DNA from 2 places in the Shewanella sp. SM95 genome. Region 1 is predicted to be linked to the other one. Evidence: riboswitches for the same ligand, from Rfam matches in the RefSeq annotation. Region 1 holds a riboswitch; the other holds the start of a gene.
The links. Region 1 has a riboswitch for lysine ahead of L5M29_RS05400 (Na+/H+ antiporter NhaC family protein). Riboswitches for the same ligand answer to the same signal wherever they lie in the genome.
Positions count from the first base shown of each region.

Region 2: another riboswitch for lysine. It lies ahead of lysC (lysine-sensitive aspartokinase 3); the one in region 1 lies ahead of L5M29_RS05400 (Na+/H+ antiporter NhaC family protein).

Region 1 is NZ_JAKKSE010000003.1:20,180-30,676, reverse strand. Features, by position in the region: gene L5M29_RS05410 (multiheme c-type cytochrome) at 478-2,577, shown strand; gene L5M29_RS05405 (M3 family metallopeptidase) at 2,782-4,932, shown strand; gene L5M29_RS05400 (Na+/H+ antiporter NhaC family protein) at 5,076-6,644, opposite strand; lysine riboswitch at 6,724-6,920, opposite strand; gene L5M29_RS05395 (electron transfer flavoprotein subunit alpha/FixB family protein) at 7,016-7,942, opposite strand; gene L5M29_RS05390 (electron transfer flavoprotein subunit beta/FixA family protein) at 7,943-8,692, opposite strand; gene L5M29_RS05385 (H-NS family nucleoid-associated regulatory protein) at 9,003-9,395, shown strand; gene L5M29_RS05380 (amidohydrolase family protein) at 9,611-10,497, shown strand, end outside.
Region 2 is NZ_JAKKSE010000008.1:49,573-60,069, reverse strand. Features, by position in the region: gene L5M29_RS10890 (DUF7010 family protein) at 1-404, shown strand, start outside; gene L5M29_RS10885 (BON domain-containing protein) at 634-981, shown strand; gene L5M29_RS10880 (class 1 fructose-bisphosphatase) at 1,401-2,393, opposite strand; gene L5M29_RS10875 (S9 family peptidase) at 2,660-4,972, shown strand; gene arcA (two-component system response regulator ArcA) at 5,062-5,778, opposite strand; gene L5M29_RS10865 (DUF3293 domain-containing protein) at 6,367-6,801, shown strand; lysine riboswitch at 6,902-7,076, shown strand; gene lysC (lysine-sensitive aspartokinase 3) at 7,227-8,582, shown strand; gene L5M29_RS10855 (succinylglutamate desuccinylase/aspartoacylase family protein) at 8,584-9,705, shown strand; gene L5M29_RS10850 (zinc transporter ZntB) at 9,808-10,497, opposite strand, start outside.

The DNA of each region.
Region 1 (10,497 bases):
CTAACATTGCGCTTCACATCAGAACACTAGCAGCCGCTAAGCTTTTATCATGAAATTCTGCAATGACACCAACTTATCAATCATTTTAATCCCCAATCGCCTCCTGAAATATTTCTAGTCCACTTCATTTAATACTCTTCCCTGCAAAAAACATAAAAAAACGTCCCGATGCCGTTCAATTGTTAATGAAAGCTTAACTGAAACTTAAATGTTGTTTCATAAGGAAAAATTAGTAAAAGTTAAATTTAAAAAGTGTGATCTACCTCCAAAGTAATAGGTATAAATGGGCTTTCGCTCAAAAAATAAACATAGCGTTAACAGTAATATTTCATTCGAGACAAAACGTGCTCAATTAAAAAAAGAAAAGTATTCGATAGCTTGCAAATTGAGACCAACGGTCAAAGCACTAATCTACCCTGCAAACTTTAGTGCTCCACTCCGTCCTTTATTCGCATATTGGATCAAATGGAGATTATGATGAGAATTTTCACCTCTAGAAAACTGGCATATTTAGTTGCCTTAGCACTAACTGGCGCCCTTGTTGGCTGCGGCGATGATGGTAAAGATGGTGTGGATGGAGCACCAGGAACGCCCGGTATCCCTGGAACACCTGGTGAACCTGGAACACCCGGTGAGCCTGGAACACCGCCCCCTGTCACCAGTTCTACTATGACTAACGTCAAAGTGATCAACTATAGCTTTGGCGAAGGCAGTATCACTTACGAATTTGAAATTACAGATGAAAACAATAACCTAATCAACGGACTGTTAAATGCTCAAGCCAAAGTGGCGGCACTAACAGATAAAGGCTTCATCACTAACCGCACCGAAGCTGATAAAAATGGTGTTGCAGATAACGTCCATATTGGCGGTGAAGCAACTCAAGCAACCGTCGGCGCTGAATTGACCGCTTTAGCTGATGGTCATTACCAATTTAAAGTACCAATGAAAGGGGTTAATCCAAGCACTGAAGGTATCGTTTGGTTACGTGTCGGTGGTAATAATGGTATTGCGACCTCCAAACCTCTGGTCGTTAACAAACCTGAAGGCACCCATTCAACCACAACTGATAGTTGTTACTCTTGCCATATCGACTACTCAACAAGCCCTCGTCGTCATGCAAGCTATGTCGCTACCGGCATGGACAGCGAAGTCACCTTCGTGGAAGGCTGTTTAGTGTGCCACGGCTCAGTTAGCCGCGCAGTTGTCAATGCTGAAGGTTTCTCTACGGGTGGCTATGCGACAAACACCCTATCTAAAATTGGTCATATCAATCACCAAGATTTTACTAAAGACTTTTCAGTACAAAACTGTACATCTTGTCACGTTGAAGCACCTAAAAACATCAACGTAGCTGGACCAGGTTGTATTGATTGCCATGACAGTGGTGGCGTACCAGGGGCTATTATCCCAAGTAATGGTGCGGATCTGCGCATTATGCACGAAAGCAAAGCGGGTATAACCGAACGCCAAGCGATTCGCGCTAAGTATAAATTAAGTCTATCAACACCTGTTAAAGTAGATGATATTTCTACCAAGACAGACCACTATGCGCCGACAGGTGCTGCGGCAGCAGTAACCGCCCCAGGCTGGTGTACAACACTGACAGTGAAAGACACCGATGGTAACGTCTTTAGCATTAAAGACAACTTTAACTATTCTAGCCCGCTAGTATATGACGCTAAGAAACCCGTAGTTTATGCGGGCGCTTATTTACATTCCTATGAAAATGGCAGCTTAGTGGGTCGCCCAGGTAACCGTACTAACTACTACTATGGTTACAACACTGACGGCACTAAAAATATCTGTCATTTACTGACAGATATCAGCGCAGTGAATGCTAACTATGTTTATTCTGCCCGCGTGACATTCAGTACCGCTGGTTGGATGGAATATGATGGCAAGCAACGCTACCAAAGTAATGGCAGCCTAAGAGCGACAGGTTATGATGGTTCTATGGGCATATCCTTTACGGCTTACTCAGATGTCGTTAACCCTGTCACCACTCAAAAGGTCTCTGGCTTCGAACGTCGTGAGATAGCGAGTACTAACAGCTGTACTACTTGTCACAACGATGCCACTGCGTTCCACAAAAATGGTGCCTTCGATGAAGGTGGTAAAGCTTGTATCGCCTGCCATGACAACGGCATGGAACGTACTTCAGCAGCCTTAGGCGCAGGTTTTGGTCCTATGGTGCACAGCTGGCACTGGGGTAATGGCGCTAAAGTCGGTGAAGTTAAAGCTGATGGAACTCAAGCGCAAACCGCTAACGGTGCAGGCGCGATTGAAGCCTCTACTAGCTGCGTTGCCTGTCATGAAAAAGCGATTGATTTAAGCAAAGTGCCAAATCAATACATCGCTGAGCCAGGTAGCAAAATGACAAGCCCAGTCACCGCTAACTGTTATGCCTGCCACACTAGCGATTCAGCTAAGGCGCATATGGCAAGCAACGGTGGTGAAATCAGCATACCAAAGGTTGCTGACTGGTTTAAACAACCGACCTCTGAATCCTGTGCAGTATGTCATGACACAGGTAGAAGTTCTGGTATTGATAAATACCACAAGTTTACTCGCTAATTAATCATCTCATCATCGCGTGATTAAGAAGTAAGTAAAAAGCGGTACCTATTTTCCCTGCAAGGAAATAGCCAAAGGAGTCTCGCTAATGCGAGGCTCCTTTTTTACTTAGACATTACCCGATAACAAGCCATTTTCAGTCCTATTTAAGTTACTAACGTTACAGTCCTAAAAAAACAACAATTCAAAGGAAGTCACTCAATTATGCGTAAAAGTTTTATTGCCATCGCCATCGGCGCCACTCTCACCGCCGGATTCATGGCAGGTTGCAGCAGCACAGAAACTAAAGCACCTAACGTTATCTCGGTACAAACCCAAAACCCGCTGTTCCAAGCCAGTAACCTGCAGTATCAAGCCCCTGATTTTAGCCTCATCAAGAATGAGCACTTCGCGCCAGCCCTAGAGCAAGGCATGGCAGAGCAGTACCAAGAAATTCTCGCAATAGCCAATAATCCGGCAGCAGCAACCTTCGATAATACGATTGTGGCTATGGAGAAAAGCGGCGCCCTACTCAACCGTGCATCAAGCGTGTTTTATAATTTAGCAGGGTCGAATAGCAATCCAGAACTGCGTAAAATCCAAGGCGAAATGGCGCCAAAAATGGCGGCCCACTCAGATAATATCAACTTAAACCCAGCGCTATTTGCCCGTATCGAAGCCATCTATAACGACCGCACCAACTTAGGGTTAACCCCAGAAGCCGTGCGTTTGGTTGAGGTGTATCACCAACGCTTTATCATGGCTGGCGCTAAACTTACCGATGAACAAAAAGTTAAAATCCGCGCGTTAAATGAAGAACAATCAACACTAACGAATGAGTTCTCTCAGCGTTTATTACGCTTAACCAAAGAAATCGCCGTTGTGGTGGATTCAAAAAGTGAACTTGCTGGATTAACCGACGGTGAAATAGCTTCAGCCGCGAACGATGCCAAAGCGGCAGGTCACGATGGCAAGTATCTGATTAACATCACCAACACCACTCGCCAACCTGTGTTGGCATCACTGGAAAACCGTGAGCTACGCCAGCGTATTTGGGAAGCCTCAGCGAACCGTGGCTTAACTGGTGAAAACGAAACTGCGTCACTCGTATCTCGTTTAGCGAAACTCAGAGCCGAGCGCGCAACACTATTAGGCTATGAAAACTGGGCAAGTTATCGATTAGCACCGCAAATGGCCAAAACACCCGAAGCGGTTTACAGCATGTTTGGTTCAATGGTGCCTGCGGTAGTTGCTAACACAGAGAAAGAAGCGGCCGACATTCAAGCCATGATCACTAAAACCGGTGGGAAATTTGAACTGGCACCGTGGGACTGGGAGTTTTACGCAGAAAAAGTCCGCCAAGAAAAATACGCTCTCGATGCCAATAGCATTCGCCCATACTTCGAATTTAACCGCGTGCTCGAAGACGGCGTATTCTACACACTCAAAGAACTCTATGGCGTCACCTTAAAACCACGCCCAGATTTACCGGTTTACCATCCCGATGTAAAAGCCTACGAAATGTTTGATGCCGATGGCTCAAGCATGGCCATTTTCTACGCCGACTATTTTGCCCGTGAAGGTAAACGTGGTGGCGCTTGGATGAGTTCGTTCGTCGGTCAATCCTTCCTCGAAGGCACTAAACCTGTGGTCGTCAACGTGATGAACATAAAGAAAGCGCCCGAAGGTCAACCCACATTCGTCAGCTATAACGAAGTCACCACTATGTTCCATGAAATGGGTCACGGCACCCACGGCATGTTCTCTAAAGTGACTTATCCAAGTCTGGCGGGTACCTCGGTTTCACGCGACTTTGTCGAATTTCCATCGACGTTTGAAGAAGATTGGGCCGCCCATCCAAAAGTGTTAGCGAACTACGCGAAACACTATGAAACGGGCAAACCCATTCCCGATGAACTGCTGCAAAAACTGCTGAAATCTGGCAGCTTCAACCAAGGCTTTGACACTCTGGAATACATGGCCGCCGCATTAGTAGACATGGAATGGCATTCATTAAGCCCAGAGACGCCGCTGCAAGATGTACCAACCTTTGAAGCCAATGCCCTGAAAAAGCACGGCTTAAACATCAGTGCCGTACCTCCGCGTTATAAGTCGACCTATTTTGCCCACGCCTTCCCCGGCGGTTACTCGGCAAGTTATTACGCTTATATGTGGAGTGAGATTTTAGCGGCGGATGCGTTTGCCTATGTACAAACCCAAGGCGGGCTCAATCGTGAAATCGGCATGAAGTACCGCAAAACGATCCGTGAAGTGGGTAATAGCATAGCGCCAATGGACGCCTACAAAAACTTCCGCGGACAAGAGCCAACCACGGAAGGCTTACTTAAACGCCGCGGTCTAGATCAAGCACGCTAAGCTAAGAGTTGGTAGCCTTAATGCGATAGGCTAAAGATAAAGACAAACTCAGCCTTAACCAAAAAATCAGCCAGCATAATGCTGGCTGATTTATTTTGACTTATTTGTCGTGAACGTTTGCAGTGAAAGGTTTCAATTAACGTCTAGCTAATTGCGCCTTTCGATTTGATTTTAAGTACGATAATACTGATCACAAATGCCACACTACAAGCCACTAAACCCGCGACAACAGACTCGGTAAATCCAAGTGCCACATAACCCACTAAGCTAATAAACGCCGCAATGAGTGCATAAGGTAGTTGAGTCACCACATGGTCGATGTGGTGGCAACTAGCACCCGTAGACGACAAGATAGTCGTGTCGGAAATTGGCGAGCAGTGATCGCCAAATACAGCCCCCGCCAGCACAGAGGCAAGCATAGGCAACATCATGCCAGTGTGGCTTCCCATCGCCATATCAGCAGCAATCGGCAACATGATCCCGAACGTCCCCCAGCTAGTACCGGTTGAGAACGCAGTAATACCTGCTAGCACAAACATTAAGGCGGGTAAAAACGCGAACGGAATATTTCCTGTTGCTAAACTCGCCATAAACTTACCGGTTTCGAGTTGACCAATCACCCCTGCGATTGTCCAAGCAAATAACAGGATGTAAATCGCCGGCAGCATAGAGCGAGCGCCCTGCACTATACCTTTGACTATCATCAATTTCTCAACGCCTTGCACTAAATTCAATATCAGCGAAACCGCTAGACCAATTAATGCACCAAAGAAAAGTGATGAACTGACATCGGTTTTCTCAAAAGCAGAAATAATATTAAATTCAATCCCTTCCGCCGCGAGTACTTGAGCGCCACTGTTAATCATAAAATAGAGGGTTGCAAATACCAACACGGTAATCGGCAGGAACAGACCTAAAATCTTACCGGTTTCGGCTTCAGGTAAATCCGCGTTCGCCCCAGGCGGTAATCCTTTAGACTCATCGTATAAATTACCACGTTGGGCATTGAGCTCATGCTCACGCATTGGCCCAACATCTAATCCCATAAAGACAACAAAAAGTAATAATAACAAGGAGAAGATTGCGTAAAAGTTCATTGGGATCATTTGAATAAAAATACTCAAATGACCCGTATCAGCAAAACCATGGGCAGTTAATATCCCGCCAATGAGTGCGATAATATAAGCGCCCCAGCTCGAAACTGGAGAAATAACGCACACAGGCGCGGCAGTAGAATCTAATAAATAAGCTAACTTCGCGCGGGAAACATAATAACGATCGGTAACAGGTCGAGCGACCGAACCAACAACTAAACTATTGAAATAATCATCAATAAAAACTACGCAACCTAAAAACATGGTCAATAGTTTAGCGTCACGTTTATTACGTATATGTAAACGAGCCCAATCGGCAAAAGCCCGCGCGCTGCCACTTACGGTAATTAACGCTGTAATCATTCCCAGTACAATTAAGAAACCGAGAATATATAAGTTCCACGAATTTAGACCTTTATCAGTCCAAAAAAGCCCTTTAACGCCATTAAATACAAACTCACCCGTTGCTAAAGGTGAAAATTGATTGAGCAATAAAGCACCAATTAAAATACCTAACCCCAAAGAAAACAGTACACGGCGAGTCAATATCGCCAACACGATAGCCACCGCAGGCGGCAACAAGGAAAGTGCCGAATCGGCATAATTCATAACAGTCATTGATTATTATCTTCGTTAAATACGAATGGAGGGCGACTGAACTGGTGGGAAAAGGCAATAGATACCCAAGGTCACCTGTCCTATCAGTAGCGCTCCATAGTAACTATTCCCAATATCCATATCGGAAAATACTATGGCAGTGCTGCACCTATTAGGTACAACCCCAGCAGTTGATCGTGATAAATCGAACCACTTCGGCACCAAATCCTTTCGCAATCGATCAACGGAATCACCCTACTGATCACTACTAATATTTGGCGCGCCTCTACTTCTAAGAACGCCCTTGCACGGGCGTGAGGCACATAAAAACATAAGCGGCTTAGCAGATGCTACCGCAAAGCCACTTAATGTGACCTAGATCACAGATAAAATCAACTGAGACTTGTAATCAGCTCAGGAACCGCCTCAAACAGATCAGCAACGAGTCCATAATCGGCAACTTGAAAAATCGGCGCTTCAGGATCTTTGTTGATTGCAACGATGACTTTAGCGTCTTTCATGCCGGCTAAATGCTGAATCGCGCCAGAAATACCGACGGCAATATACAAGTTTGGCGCAACGATTTTACCGGTTTGACCCACTTGTAAATCGTTAGGCACAAAACCTGCGTCAACTGCAGCGCGTGATGCGCCAACTGCTGCACCTAGCTTGTCAGCAAGTTGCTCCAACATGCCGAAGTTTTCACCACTGCCCATGCCTCGGCCGCCAGATACGATAATGCCAGCATTGCCTAACTCTGGACGGGCAGAAACTGTCAGCGATTGAGAAACAAACTGAGTTCTCGCTTCAAACACTTTATCGAGTGTCGTCACAGCTGCACTGTTACCTTCTGGCGCAGCGTCAAACGCACTGGCGCGCACTGTCATCACTTTAATGGCATCATGGCTTTGCACTGTCGCTAAGGCATTACCCGCATACACAGGGCGCACAAAGGTGTCCGCATTGACAACGGTAATAACTTCTGAGATTTGCGCGACATCTAATAATGCCGCAACGCGCGGAAGCGTGTCCTTACCTAAACTTGAAGCCGAGGCCAGAATGTGACCATAGTTTGGCGCTAAGTCCACCAGCAATTTGGCAAAATTTTCTGCTAAATGCGCTTCATACACGCTGGCATCGGCAACGAGTACTTGGCTAACGCCTTGTAGTGCCTGTGCCGCTTGGACAACCGCGCCACATTGGTGACCCGCAACTAAGACATGTACTTCATCGCCTATGGCACGGGCGGCGGTAACAATTTTTGCCGTATCGAGTTTCAGTGCAGCATTATCATGTTCAGCTAATACTAAAATGGCCATTTAGATCACCTTCGCTTCATTTTTTAACTTTTCAACTAGCTCAGCTACCGACGCTACCATGATGCCCGCTTTACGTTCAGCTGGCGGAGTGACCTTCACAATCGTTTGGTGACTCTTTAACGTCACGCCTAAGTCTGCCACAGTAAATACTTCTAATGGCTTACGCTTAGCTTTCATTATGTTAGGCAATGAAGCGTAACGGGGTTCGTTCAAACGTAAATCGGCGGTCACAACAGCAGGTAAAGGCAGTTTAAGAGTTTGCATGCCGCCGTCAATTTCACGGGTGACTTGTAATGTATTCGCTTCTAATTTGATTTCTGAAGCAAAGGTCGCCTGTGGCATATCCATTAACGCGGCAAACATTTGGCCAGTTTGGTTATTATCACCATCGATGGATTGCTTACCAAAAATCACCAGCTCTGCTTGTTCTTTGTCTTGTACCGCTTTGAGCAATTTGGCGATAGACACTGGCACGAGCTCTTCTTCAGTATCGATATGAATTGCACGATCTGCGCCTAATGCAAGCGCGGTACGCAGTTGTTCTTGCACGGCTTTATTACCAATACTGACAACAACCACTTCAGTAGCGCTACCCGCTTCTTTTAAACGAACCGCTTCTTCTACTGCGATTTCACAAAAAGGGTTCAACGCCATTTTTAGGTTTGCAGTGTCAACACTTGTATTGTCAGCTTTGACCCTGACCTTCACATTGGCATCAACAACGCGCTTAACGGGCACCAATACTTTCATAGGGTTTCCTTCCTACACTTTCATGTACATGGACAAAACATTGGTTAATACCAATGCAGGATAGAGCAACTTTACGTCCTGTTAACGTTAACGTCAACCGAAGTCAAACGCCTGTTTGTATTTTTTAATCCGCTGCAACGGCCACTTTTTTGGACACTTATTTGAGGGAATAAGAAAAGTTCAAAAAATAAATAATATTTAATTTCCTTAAAACGCATAATTTTATTTGATTCGAGCTATATTAGTTTCTATCATTTAGGTGTTGTTCACCATTATCCTGTATTAAAAATAGAGTGGGACGAAAATAGATATGAGCGAATTTTTAGAGATATTAACTCACGGCCGTCGTTTTAAAGCTGCAGTAAAAGAACTTAGCGTTGAAGAGTTACGTGATTTAGCCGACAAATTAGATAAAATTTTAGTAGAACGCGAGTCTATGGCTGAGGAAGAAGAACAAGCCATGGCAGCTCGTAATGCTAAGATTGAAGAAATCCGTCAACAAATGGAAGCCGTTGGTTTATCAATTGATGACTTAGGTGGCGTAGCTGTTAAAGCTGCTGCGAAGAAACGCGCTCCTCGTCCAGCCAAATACCAAATTGAAGTTGACGGTGAAATGGTTCAATGGACTGGCCAAGGCCGTATGCCTACCGTATTTAAGAACGAGATCAACAAAGGTCGTTCTATGGAAGATTTCTTAATCTAATCCAACCAAGTGTGATGGCGCTAATTGCCAACACCAGTTTGCATAAGAGCTCGCATTAGTTGCGAGCTTTTTTATATCCATCAATCATTTCAAACTTAAACGACAGCCGTTAATTCCGCACCTCACTCCCACTCAAATTACGTTACAATTCAGCCTTAGTATTTACATCTGCTTTCAGTTACTCTTTGTTCACCCTCACTCGATTGAATAAAATAATGCAGATAAACAATAAGATAATGATATGCTGCAGCATAATCGCTAGCTTAGTATCACAAACAACATTTGCCCAGCTCAATACTGGAACAACATCCAGTAAACTCACTGCATTTACCCATGCTGAATTAATTATTGCACCGGGAAAGCGTTTAAGCGATGCCACTTTATTAATTGAAAATAATCGAATTAAAGCCATTATTGAGCACAACGACATTCCCGCTGGCGCATTTAGAATCGATTTGAGTGGTTATACAATTTATCCCGGATTTATCGATCCTTTTACCGATTATGGGATTGAGTTCGAATATCCCAAACTTAAGCTCACTCGCCCCGTCTATGATATAAAACGTATCGGTGGTAATGCGGGAAATGGTGCAATTCATTCTGAAAAAGAATGGTTTAATTACGTTTACCCCAATAAAGAACGCGCAAAAGAGTGGATTAATAATGGTTTCACCAGTGTGCAAAGTAGCAAACTCGACGGTATCTTCCGTGGGACGGGTGTCAGCCTTTCATTAGCAGACAAAACGGCTAATGAAGTGATTTATCGCGCCCGCAGTCAACCTTTTATGGCATTTGATAAAGGTTCGTCTGAACAAGATTATCCCTCATCATTAATGGGCAGCATTGCACTTATTAGGCAAACCTTTGCCGATGCAAATTGGTATAACCAAAATAAAAACAAACCTGCCAATGGCGCAATAAACAATCAAGTCGAATTTAATATCGCCTTTGAGCGTTTAGATAATTTAGCCGATAAGCAAATTATCTTTGAAACCAAAAATCTCAACGACCAATTACGTGCAGCCCATTTACTTAAAGAACATAAACTGCCAGCCAACCTACTTGGTAATGGTCAAGAATACTCACGCATCAATGAGTTAAA
Region 2 (10,497 bases), on a different contig from region 1:
TCTACCTTGCCATGGGTATTTCGCGGCTGACGGGCGAGAATATCTCGTTTAAGAAAAGCGCTGAGCGTAATTGGTTTGAGACGGTGTTTCTCGCTGCGATGGGGATGAGTTTTTTAACCTTTAGCATCAGTATTCCCTTTTTTATGGAAAATTATCTGGCTTTGCCTTTCGCCCTTGCGGTGCAAACAGGTTTAATGTGGTTAGTCCACGGTGTTTTAGCTGCGCAAAAGGTGGCCATAATGCATGCGATAGTGCGCACCTTAGCCTGTGTGGCAGCTTTCATGCTCTGGCCCGAGCTGAGCTTTCAAATTCAGCCTCTAATCGTGGTGTTTTGTTATGGTTTTTCAATTCCCGTGATGCAGCGCCGTTGGAAGATTCAGCAAAATCTGTGTGCTAGCAATTAGTGGGTTATTTTTGGGTTATTGTGTAGATTTTGGCTTTGCGGCCTAATGGCCGAGGTGAATCAAAGTCGTGGGGCTTCACACCTGACGCTTAATCAAGAGTCTAACAAGGTGATCTCGCCCCTAAATGCCACTAGATCGATTTGTATGTCTGCCAGCGCACAGAGCTCAAACTGGTGTTATTGCATTATGGTTATTACCCTGCACTTTTTGCAGTGTGAAGGAGCTTATAATGCAAACCATGAAACTTACGTTCGTTACCGCTGGTGTTGTACTCGTTGGTAGTTTGCTGCTTAACGGTTGTGATAGTGGCAATGTGAATACCCAAACAGGTACACCAGACTTAACTGTAACAACCGAGGATGGTACTGGTGATGATATTAAAATTGCCACAGCAGTTAATACTGCGTTGATCGCTGATCAGCAGCTACAAAATTTAGATATTCAGATAGAAACCCGCAAGGGCGATGTCACCATTTCCGGCAATGTAAATAGCCAAGCTCAGAAAGACCAAGCTGAACGGGTGACGGCTGCAACCTCTGGTGTGCACTCGGTAAATAATCGGTTGGAAGTAAAATAGCAATGTCAGTAAAGCCGCCTGTTTGATGTATTCAATTGACAGACGACAAACAGGAGCGGCAGCTCTTATCTGGCTTTAATTCACCGCTTATGCCACAAAATACCAATCCCCGCCAACCATGCTGCGGGGCGTTGGCCTTCTTGATTTATAAATGTGTGAGTCCAGCTATGGTCACTCACGCTGGCCTTGCGGCTGCTGTGGCTGATTTGTGCTTTGGAGTTTGTACCCGTCGTGACTTTCTTTGCGCCACATTTCGCACTTGCTACGTAGCTTTTGGCTTTGTGGCCTTACGGCCGAGGTGAATCAAGGTCGTGGGGCTTCACCCCACAACCTTCTCGGCCGCAAGGCCGTATAAATAACAAAAAAGCCACTGTGGTCAGTGGCTTTTATCCTAAAAATCAGAATCTAAGCGATTCTGCTTAGTCCAGACTTGGTTCTTCGCTGTAATCAATACCGTGGTAGCTCAGGCAAGCGTCGACTTCGTTGCTGCTGCCTAGGATGACGGCAACACGTTGGTGAATTTGAGTTGGTTGAATATCCAAAATGGTTTCATAACCGGTAGAAGCCTTACCGCCAGCTTGTTCGACTAAGAAGGCCATTGGGTTGGCTTCGTACATCAAGCGCAGTTTGTACGGTTTTTTAGGATCTTTATTGTCGGTTGGGTAGGTGAAAATACCACCGCGAGATAGCACGCGGTGTACATCGCCGACCATGGCCGCAATCCAGCGCATGTTGAATGATTTTTCGCGTGGGCCAATTTTACCGAGCAGTAAATCGGCAATATAGGTCTGCATTGGCGCTTCCCAAAAACGCTGGTTCGACATGTTAATGGCAAACTCTTGGGTATCTGGGTTAATGCTCATGGCGGCGTTAGTCAGTAAAAACTCATTGGTTTCTGGGTGCAAAGTAAAGAGTTGCACGCCTTGGCCCGTGGTTAATGCCAGCATGGTTGATGGGCCATAAAGTACATAACCTGCGGCTAATTGGGCGCGGCCAGATTGTAAAAAGCTGGTTTCAGTCAGCTCGCCAGCAGGCGCGGGCAGGACGGAGAAAATGGTGCCGACTAATGAGTTGATATCGATATTAGATGAGCCATCTAGTGGATCGAAACACACCAGATATTGACCATTTTGACTGACTTCAACCACATGATCTTCTTCTTCCGACGCTAAACCGCGCACTGTACCGTCAGCTTTTAAAGCATCTTTAAGCATATCGTTGGTGATGATATCCAGTTTTTTCTGGGTTTCACCTTGGACGTTTTCTTGCTCAGTCGCGCCTAACACGCCCGCAAGTGCACCGTGGCGAACGGCATGGCTAATGGCTTTTGAGGTGTCGGCTAAGGTTAAAATCAAGTGAGAGAGGGAGTCGTTCACTGCCTGTGAGGTCAGGTGCTGGGCCAGAGTCTGCATGTTATGTCCTTTAGAGGTTCAACAATGAGGTCAATTTCGTTATTTGCCGCGAATGATAACTCAGTTAGTCGACAATTTCAGCGATGTTGCTGATGCTTTTAGCGAATATTAAGGCTTTTAGGGATTATTTGGATTGAGCTTGGCGCAAGGGCCTAATTTGTATCGGCATATTGCATGCTATTTCTATTTAGGGTTTGCCTCTGGCACAATGTCGGCTTGTTTTTAATCGCTGACATCTTAGGCGATTATGCTCCCAAGGAATAATAATGATTAAAAATAGGTTAACTTGGTTCCCTGCGTGCTCACTTAAGGTGCGCGCCGTTCCCCTACTGATAGCGAGCCAAATGGCCATGATTTCGACAGCTATGTTTTCAATTACCCCAGCTTTTGCAATGGAAGGCGGCAAACTGCCACTGACGATTGAGCGAATGAATGCCTCGCCCGCATTAGCGGGCACCAGTCCTCGTGGTTTGAAACTGTCACCCGATGGTCAGCGTGTCACTTATCTTGCGGGCCGTAAAGACAATCAAAACTTTTATGATCTCTGGCAGATGGATGTAAAGACGGGTAAATCTAGCCTATTGCTCAATGCCGATAAGTTGGCAAGCAATGAATTATCCGATGAAGAAAAAGCCCGCCGCGAGCGCCAACGTATTTATGGCGAAGGCATTATGGAGTACTTCTGGGCCGATGATAGCCAAGCGCTATTAATTCCGGCTGCTGGTAATCTGTATTATTTTTCATTAGTGGATAACAGTGTCAGCCAACTTCCCATTGGCGAAGGGTTTGCCACAGATGCGCGCCTATCGCCCAAGGGCAATTTTGTGTCTTTCGTGCGGGATCAAAATCTGTATGTGTTAGATCTGGCGACCAAAAAACTCCAAGCTATGACGACCGATGGCGGCGGGGCGATTAAAAATGCCATGGCCGAGTTTGTCGCTCAGGAGGAAATGGATCGCATGACAGGTTATTGGTGGGCGCCCGATGAATCGGCTATCGCCTTCACCCGTATTGATGAGTCCGGTGTCGAGCAAGTAACCCGTAACGAAATCTATGCTGACGGTATTAAACTTACTGAGCAGCGCTATCCCTATGCCGGCAAAAACAACGTCGATATCGCCCTCGGTGTGGTCACGTTAAAAGATAAGGCTATCAATTGGGTGAAGCTGCGCGAAGAGAACAGCGAAGACAATAGCAAAGATATTTACCTGCCGCGGGTCGATTGGCTGCCCGATAGCAAACATTTGTCGTTCCAGTGGCAGAGTCGCGATCAACATAAGCTAGATTTGCAACTGGTGGCGTTAGATTCACTGACTAAACCAAAAACCTTAGTGAAAGAACGCAGCGATGCTTGGGTAAACCTTAATAACGATCTGCACTTCTTAAAGCAGCAGTCGGCCTTTATTTGGGCATCTGAGCGAGATGGTTTTAATCATCTGTATCTTTTTGACTTAAAAGGCAAACTTAAAACCCAATTGACTCAGGGCGAGTGGGCTGTCGATGCGTTGGAATACATAGATGAAACCGCTGGTTGGGTATATTTCACTGGCCGCAAAGATACGCCAATCGAGAAACAACTTTATCGCGTGCCTTTAGCGGGTGGCAAGGTTGAGCGGGTAAGCAAGCAAGCGGGCATGCACGATCCTGTGTTTGCCGACAATCAAAGTGTGTATCTGGATTATTTCAATAGCTTATCTCAGCCACCGCAGATCAGTTTACACGGTGAGAAGGGCCAACAACTGGCTTGGGTTGAGCAAAATGAAGTCAAGCAAGGCCATCCTTTATATGACTATGCGGGTCTGTGGCAACTCCCTGAATTTGGTGAACTGAAAGCCGAAGATGGCCAAGTGTTGCAAACCCGTTTATTCAAACCTGTGCCGTTTGATGCGAGCAAGAAATACCCTGTCGTTGTACGGGTTTACGGTGGGCCGCACGCACAGTTAGTGACCAACAGTTGGAGCGAGCAGGACTACTTTACCCAGTATCTTGTTCAACAAGGCTATGTGGTGTTCCAGTTGGATAACCGCGGCAGCGCCCACAGGGGCACAAAGTTTGAGCAAGTGATTTACCGTCACTTGGGTGAAGCTGAAGTCAAGGATCAAAAAGTGGGAGTGGACTATTTACGGAGTCTGCCATTTGTCGATGCCGATAATGTAGCAATTTACGGCCACAGCTACGGTGGTTACATGGCCTTGATGAGTCTATTTAAGGCGCCAGATTACTTTAAAGCCGCGATTTCGGGCGCGCCTGTAACCGACTGGCGCTTATATGACACCCATTATACTGAGCGTTACTTAGCCCATCCTGAGGGGAATGAAAAGGGTTATGAAGCCAGCAGCGTGTTTCCCTATGTGAAAAACTATCAATCGGGTCTGTTGATGTATCACGGTATGGCCGATGATAACGTCTTGTTTGAAAACAGCACTCGGGTTTATAAGGCGCTGCAGGATGAAGGGAAATTATTCCAGATGATCGATTATCCTGGATCTAAACATTCGATGCGTGGCGAGAAAGTGCGTAATCACTTATATCGCTCACTGGCCGATTTCCTAGATAGGCAGTTGAAAAACGCCAAATAGTAGGCATAAAAAAACCAGATCCTAGGATCTGGTTTTTTGTGAATCGATTCTTATCAAACCAATTAATGCGGATGTCGCTTAGCGGGTGATTAGCCTTCTAAGTTACCGCAAAAACGATAGCCTTCACCGTGAATAGTCGCGATGATTTCTGGCGTATCTGGCAAGCTTTCGAAATGCTTACGGATACGACGGATAGTCACGTCTACAGTACGATCGTGTGGCTTAAGTTCACGGCCGGTCATTTTCATCAGTAGATCGGCACGAGTCAAAATTTTGCCTGGGTTTTCAACAAAGTGCAGCATAGCGCGGAACTCGCTACGTGGCAGTTTGTAAGATTCACCCTGTGGGCTCACTAATGAACGGCTGTTGATCTCTAAGCTCCAATCATTGAAGCGGTAGTATTCTACTGAGCTCTTTTCTTCGACTTCAGCGCCAGCGCTGTTGACACGAGTCAGAAGGTTACGAGCACGAATCGTTAATTCACGTGGGTTGAACGGCTTGGTAATATAATCGTCCGCGCCAATTTCAAGTCCAAGAATTTTGTCGACTTCGTTGTCACGACCTGTCAGGAAGATAAGACCGATGTTGTTGATTTCACGTAGTTCACGTGCCAACAATAGACCATTCTTACCTGGCAAGTTAATGTCCATAACGACCAAGTTAATTTTGTTTTCCTGCATAGCCTTATGCATTTCTGCGCCATCATTGGCCTCAGTTACCACATACCCTTCTGCCTCGAAAATACTTCTCAGCGTGTTACGGGTAACGGCTTCATCTTCAACGATCAGAATGTGCGGATTTTGCATATTATTTACCTAAATTTTAATCAGTTTATACTAACCAATAAGAGCAACTTACTTCGGGCTCTTATATTCATAAAAGCGTTGATACTTCCTTGAACTGCTTTGTGCTCAAAAGGAAAATCTTTACGGTGACATCTATATCTGGATGTAGATTAAGTGCACGTTTAAGTGTAATACGAGAAAACGTAATCAGTACCAACTTCGATAAGCAATAGTTAGAATAAGTTCCTTAACTATTGTTTTTTTTAAATGTTTAAAAGACAAATCAAATGTAGAACAGATTTTAAACAGATGCCCGGTCAGTTCACGTTACTTTAAGCGATATATGTAACAAACTGTATTGAACGATAAGCATCTTGCTCAATCTGTTTCAACTCACCAGTACGTACATTGTACTCGTTTTAGTCATTTGTTAACAAATGAAATGTTAACAAATTTTAGGTGAGTAGGGGGTTTTACCATGATATTTACTTTAGCTATTGATTAGTATAACTAATGTATTTCTTATTCCTGTGAGCCAGTTCACGCCTCTTTGGATTTTACAATCACTCTGCTACACTAGCTTGGGTTCATTTTTCGACTAGACTACCAATGGACAATACGACTCAAAATTTGTGGCAATGTTACCAAGCGCCGTTGTTTTTGCTGACTCAAGCATTATCCTGTGATTTTTCCTTTGCTGTTATTACCGCTCATAATCCCGCTTCAAAGCTTCTCTCTCCTAGCCAAAACCGTTTACTCGATCGCCAACTTCTCCGTGAAATTGAATTACTCGGTAGCCCTTATCGTGCTTTAGTGGGCGCAGCACCGGATTTATCCCACATGGAAAAAAGTTGGGCCGTGTTTATCGATAGAACGATGGCATTACAATTGGGTAAGAAATTTAATCAATATGCGATTTATGTTGTCGAACAAGGGGATGTGAGTTTAGTGCCTTGCACCTTGGATGGACATGATGAAGTGTGTTTAGGCAAATTTAGAGATTATGTGCAGCTGGTATACGAGCTACCCGATTTGAACATTTAGTTGTTTTCAAAAGATTTTATTTAAATTGTTCATTTGTTATGAAATTAGCATTGACTTTATTAGGGGTTTATTGCTACTTTTTTCGTCCCTTTCCTCGGAAAGGAACAGAAGAGGAGCGTTAACTAGGTAGTCGGTCAGAGGAGCACAAACTCCAGCGATGACTGATGAGGGAGATTAACGCCGAGGCATAGATATGGTTGCTGCATGTTTATGTCGGTCGCTCAGGCTGAATCCTGACGATTGTCACCTGTAATTGGTGGAGAGCTTCTGGTGACGATTGCTGTTTCCCTTCTTTTGGGGTGCGTTATCATTGAGCACCAGGCTCTTCGAACGAAGTCAGTTCGGAGTGTGATCATGTTAGTTAATCAATATCTTATTCAATCTGCGTTTATTTCTTGCCCTACGTGTTTCACGGAGGTGCGCTAATGTCCCTCGTTGTTGCAAAATTTGGTGGCACCTCAGTCGCCGACTATAACGCTATGAATCGCTGTGCCGACATAGTGTTAGCTAATCCTCATTGTCGTTTAGTCGTGGTCAGCGCTTCGAGCGGCGTGACGAATCTGTTAGTGGAATTGACCCAAGAATCGATCAACGACGATGGCCGATTACAGCGATTAAAACAAATTGCCCAAATTCAATATGCGATTTTAGATAAGCTCGGTCGTCCTAACGATGTGGCCGCCGCATTAGATAAATTATTGAGTCGCATGTCGGTATTGAGTGAAGCGCTCGCATCACAACGCAGCAAAGCGACTATGGATGAGTTGTTGTCCCTCGGTGAGCAATGTTCTTCAGCGTTGTTTTCGGCGGTGATCCGCGAGAAAGGTGTTAACTCAAGTGCCTTCGATGTGCGCCGAGTATTACGAACTGACAGCCACTTTGGCCGTGCCGAACCTCAGGTTGAGCAGATTGCGACTCTAGCTCGTGATTATCTACAGCCACTATTAGCGGAACAAGTGATTGTGACACAAGGCTTTATCGGTGCCGATGAAGCTGGTCAAACGACAACGTTAGGTCGCGGCGGTAGTGATTATTCTGCTGCGCTGTTAGCCGAAGCGTTACGCGCCTCAGCGGTCGAGATTTGGACTGATGTCGCTGGGATTTATACAACCGATCCGCGTCTTGCGCCCAATGCCTTTCCGATTGCCGAGATCAGTTTCAATGAGGCTGCCGAGATGGCGACCTTTGGTGCTAAGGTATTGCATCCAGCGACTATTCTTCCTGCCGTTCGTCAGCAAATTCAAGTGTTTGTGGGTTCAAGTAAAGATCCTGAAAAGGGCGGGACTTGGATCCGTCATCAAGTGGAAGATGCGCCCGTATTCCGCGCTGTGGCCTTGCGCCGCGATCAAACTCTGTTAAATCTTCACAGCCTGCAAATGCTGCATGCGCAGGGCTTTTTAGCGGAAACCTTTGCGACATTAGCGCGACATAAGATCAGTGTGGATCTGATTACCACCTCAGAAGTGAATGTGTCTCTAACCCTCGATAAAACCGGTTCAGATTCAAGTGGTCAAGGTCTGTTGAGTGAGGCATTGCTGCAAGAATTATCACAGCATTGTCGTGTGCGAGTTGAAGATGGATTGGCCTTAGTGGCGATTATCGGTAATCGTATTGCGACGACGCCGGGTATTTGTCGCCGTGTGTTTGAAGTGTTAGAACCACACAATGTGCGGATGATTTGCCAAGGTGCCAGCCCACATAATCTGTGTGTGTTAGTGGCAGAATCGGAAGCGGCGCAAGTGGTTAAATCGCTGCATCAAAATCTGTTCGAAGGCGTTTAGTATGTTGCCGACAACATCGTCTCTGCAAATCGGGGAGCTTGCCGCAGGGCAAGCACTCACTTTGCCTATCTACCATTTCAAACCGAGTGACGATAAGGCGACTGGCCCCAAAGTGTATATTCAGGCCAATGTCCACGGTGCTGAAGTACAAGGTAATGCGGTGATTTATCAGTTGATGAAGCAGCTTGAACACTGTGACATCCGCGGCGAAATCACCTTAGTGCCATTGGCCAATCCACTCGGTATCAACCAAAAAAGTGGTGAGTTTACCCTTGGCCGATTTGACCCTATTACAGGCGCGAATTGGAATCGTGAGTATTTGAATCATGCTATCGATTTGCCGATTTGGTATAGCGAACATGCCAAGCTGAGTGATAGCGAGCTGATCCAAGCCTATCGCAGTACTTTGGTTGAAGCTTGTCAGCAAAAATTGCGTCATGAATGGGGCATTACTACTGGCCATAGACTTGCGGTTAACCTGCAGATTATGGCCCATGGCGCGGATATAGTGCTCGATCTGCACACAGGTCCTAAGTCTTGTAAGCACTTGTATTGTCCTGAATATGACTTAGCTGCTGCGCAGTTTTTGTCGATCCCTTATACGCTCATTATCCCCAATGCCTTTGGTGGCGCCATGGATGAGGCGGCGTTTTGTCCTTGGTGGCAATTGAGTGATTTTGCAAAATCTCAAGGGCGCGATTTAGGAGTTGCAGTATCAGCGTTAACGTTGGAATTGGCGAGCCAAGAGCGCGTCTGTCTTGAGGATGCACTGGTTGATGCACAAGGGATTTTGGCATATTTAAGCCACCGAGGCGTGATCGCTGAAACCGTTGCGCCCGCTAAAATGCCGCGCTTTGGTTGTTACCTTAAGGACTATAAAAAGTATCACGCGCCAAGCGCTGGCTTAGTGGAATACCTCGCGCCTGTGGGTGAACCACTGGCAGCGGGACAGCCCTTAGTGAATTTACTGCGTATGGATTTATACGGTACGGCGGATGAGCTAAAAACGGTCAGTTTACCGCAGGACTGCGTGCCGATTTTGCACTTTGCTTCGGCGTCTGTGCACCAAGGAACAGAGCTTTATAAAGTCATGACTCATGTGTTTGAGTTGCCAACGACATAATCGCCCGCTTAGAGCATAAGCATTAGCTCATAACATTCAGCTTATAAGAATGAACGAAAACAACGCCAATCCTAATCGATTGGCTTTGTTGTTTTAAGGTGGCTATAACCACTTAAATCGATAAAACAGCGCCATTTGCAGGGCGACGAGTGAGATTAATATGCCGCAGAAGGTGGCGAAGGCCCAAGTGTTGTCCGCGCCCGGTATCCCGCCAATATTGACCCCAAGTAAGCCTGTTAAAAAGCCCAACGGTAAGAAGATTGCTGACACTAAGGATAAGAAATATAAGCGTTTGTTGAGTTGCTCCGATTGCTGACTGAGTAATTCTTCTTGAGTTACATTAGCCCTATCGCGCAGGGCATCGAGATCTTCAATGGTGCGGATAAGTTTATCGTTTGTTTCCCTCAGCTTGAGTCGCTCAGTATCTTTAAATAGGCTGAATTGCTCGGAAATCATTTTCGAGAATGCTTCGCGCTGTGGGGCTAAATAGCGGCGAATGGCTACAGTTTGACGGCGCAGTTCGGCGATATCGGTACGTAAGTCTTTCACATTGCCTGAGACGACTAGTTCTTCTAAATCAGAGAGCTGTTCTTCCAATTTATCAATAAACTCGACTTTACGATTGGTCAGTCGCTCGCAGATTGCGACAATAAAGTCCCCCGTAGTTGTAGGCCCATTTCCCTCAAGGATCAGCTCGGCGACATCTTTGACCGACTGTAACTCGCGATCGCAGGTGGATATGATCCGCTGTTTATCGGCATAGATACGCACGGCCACCATGTCTTCGGGAGC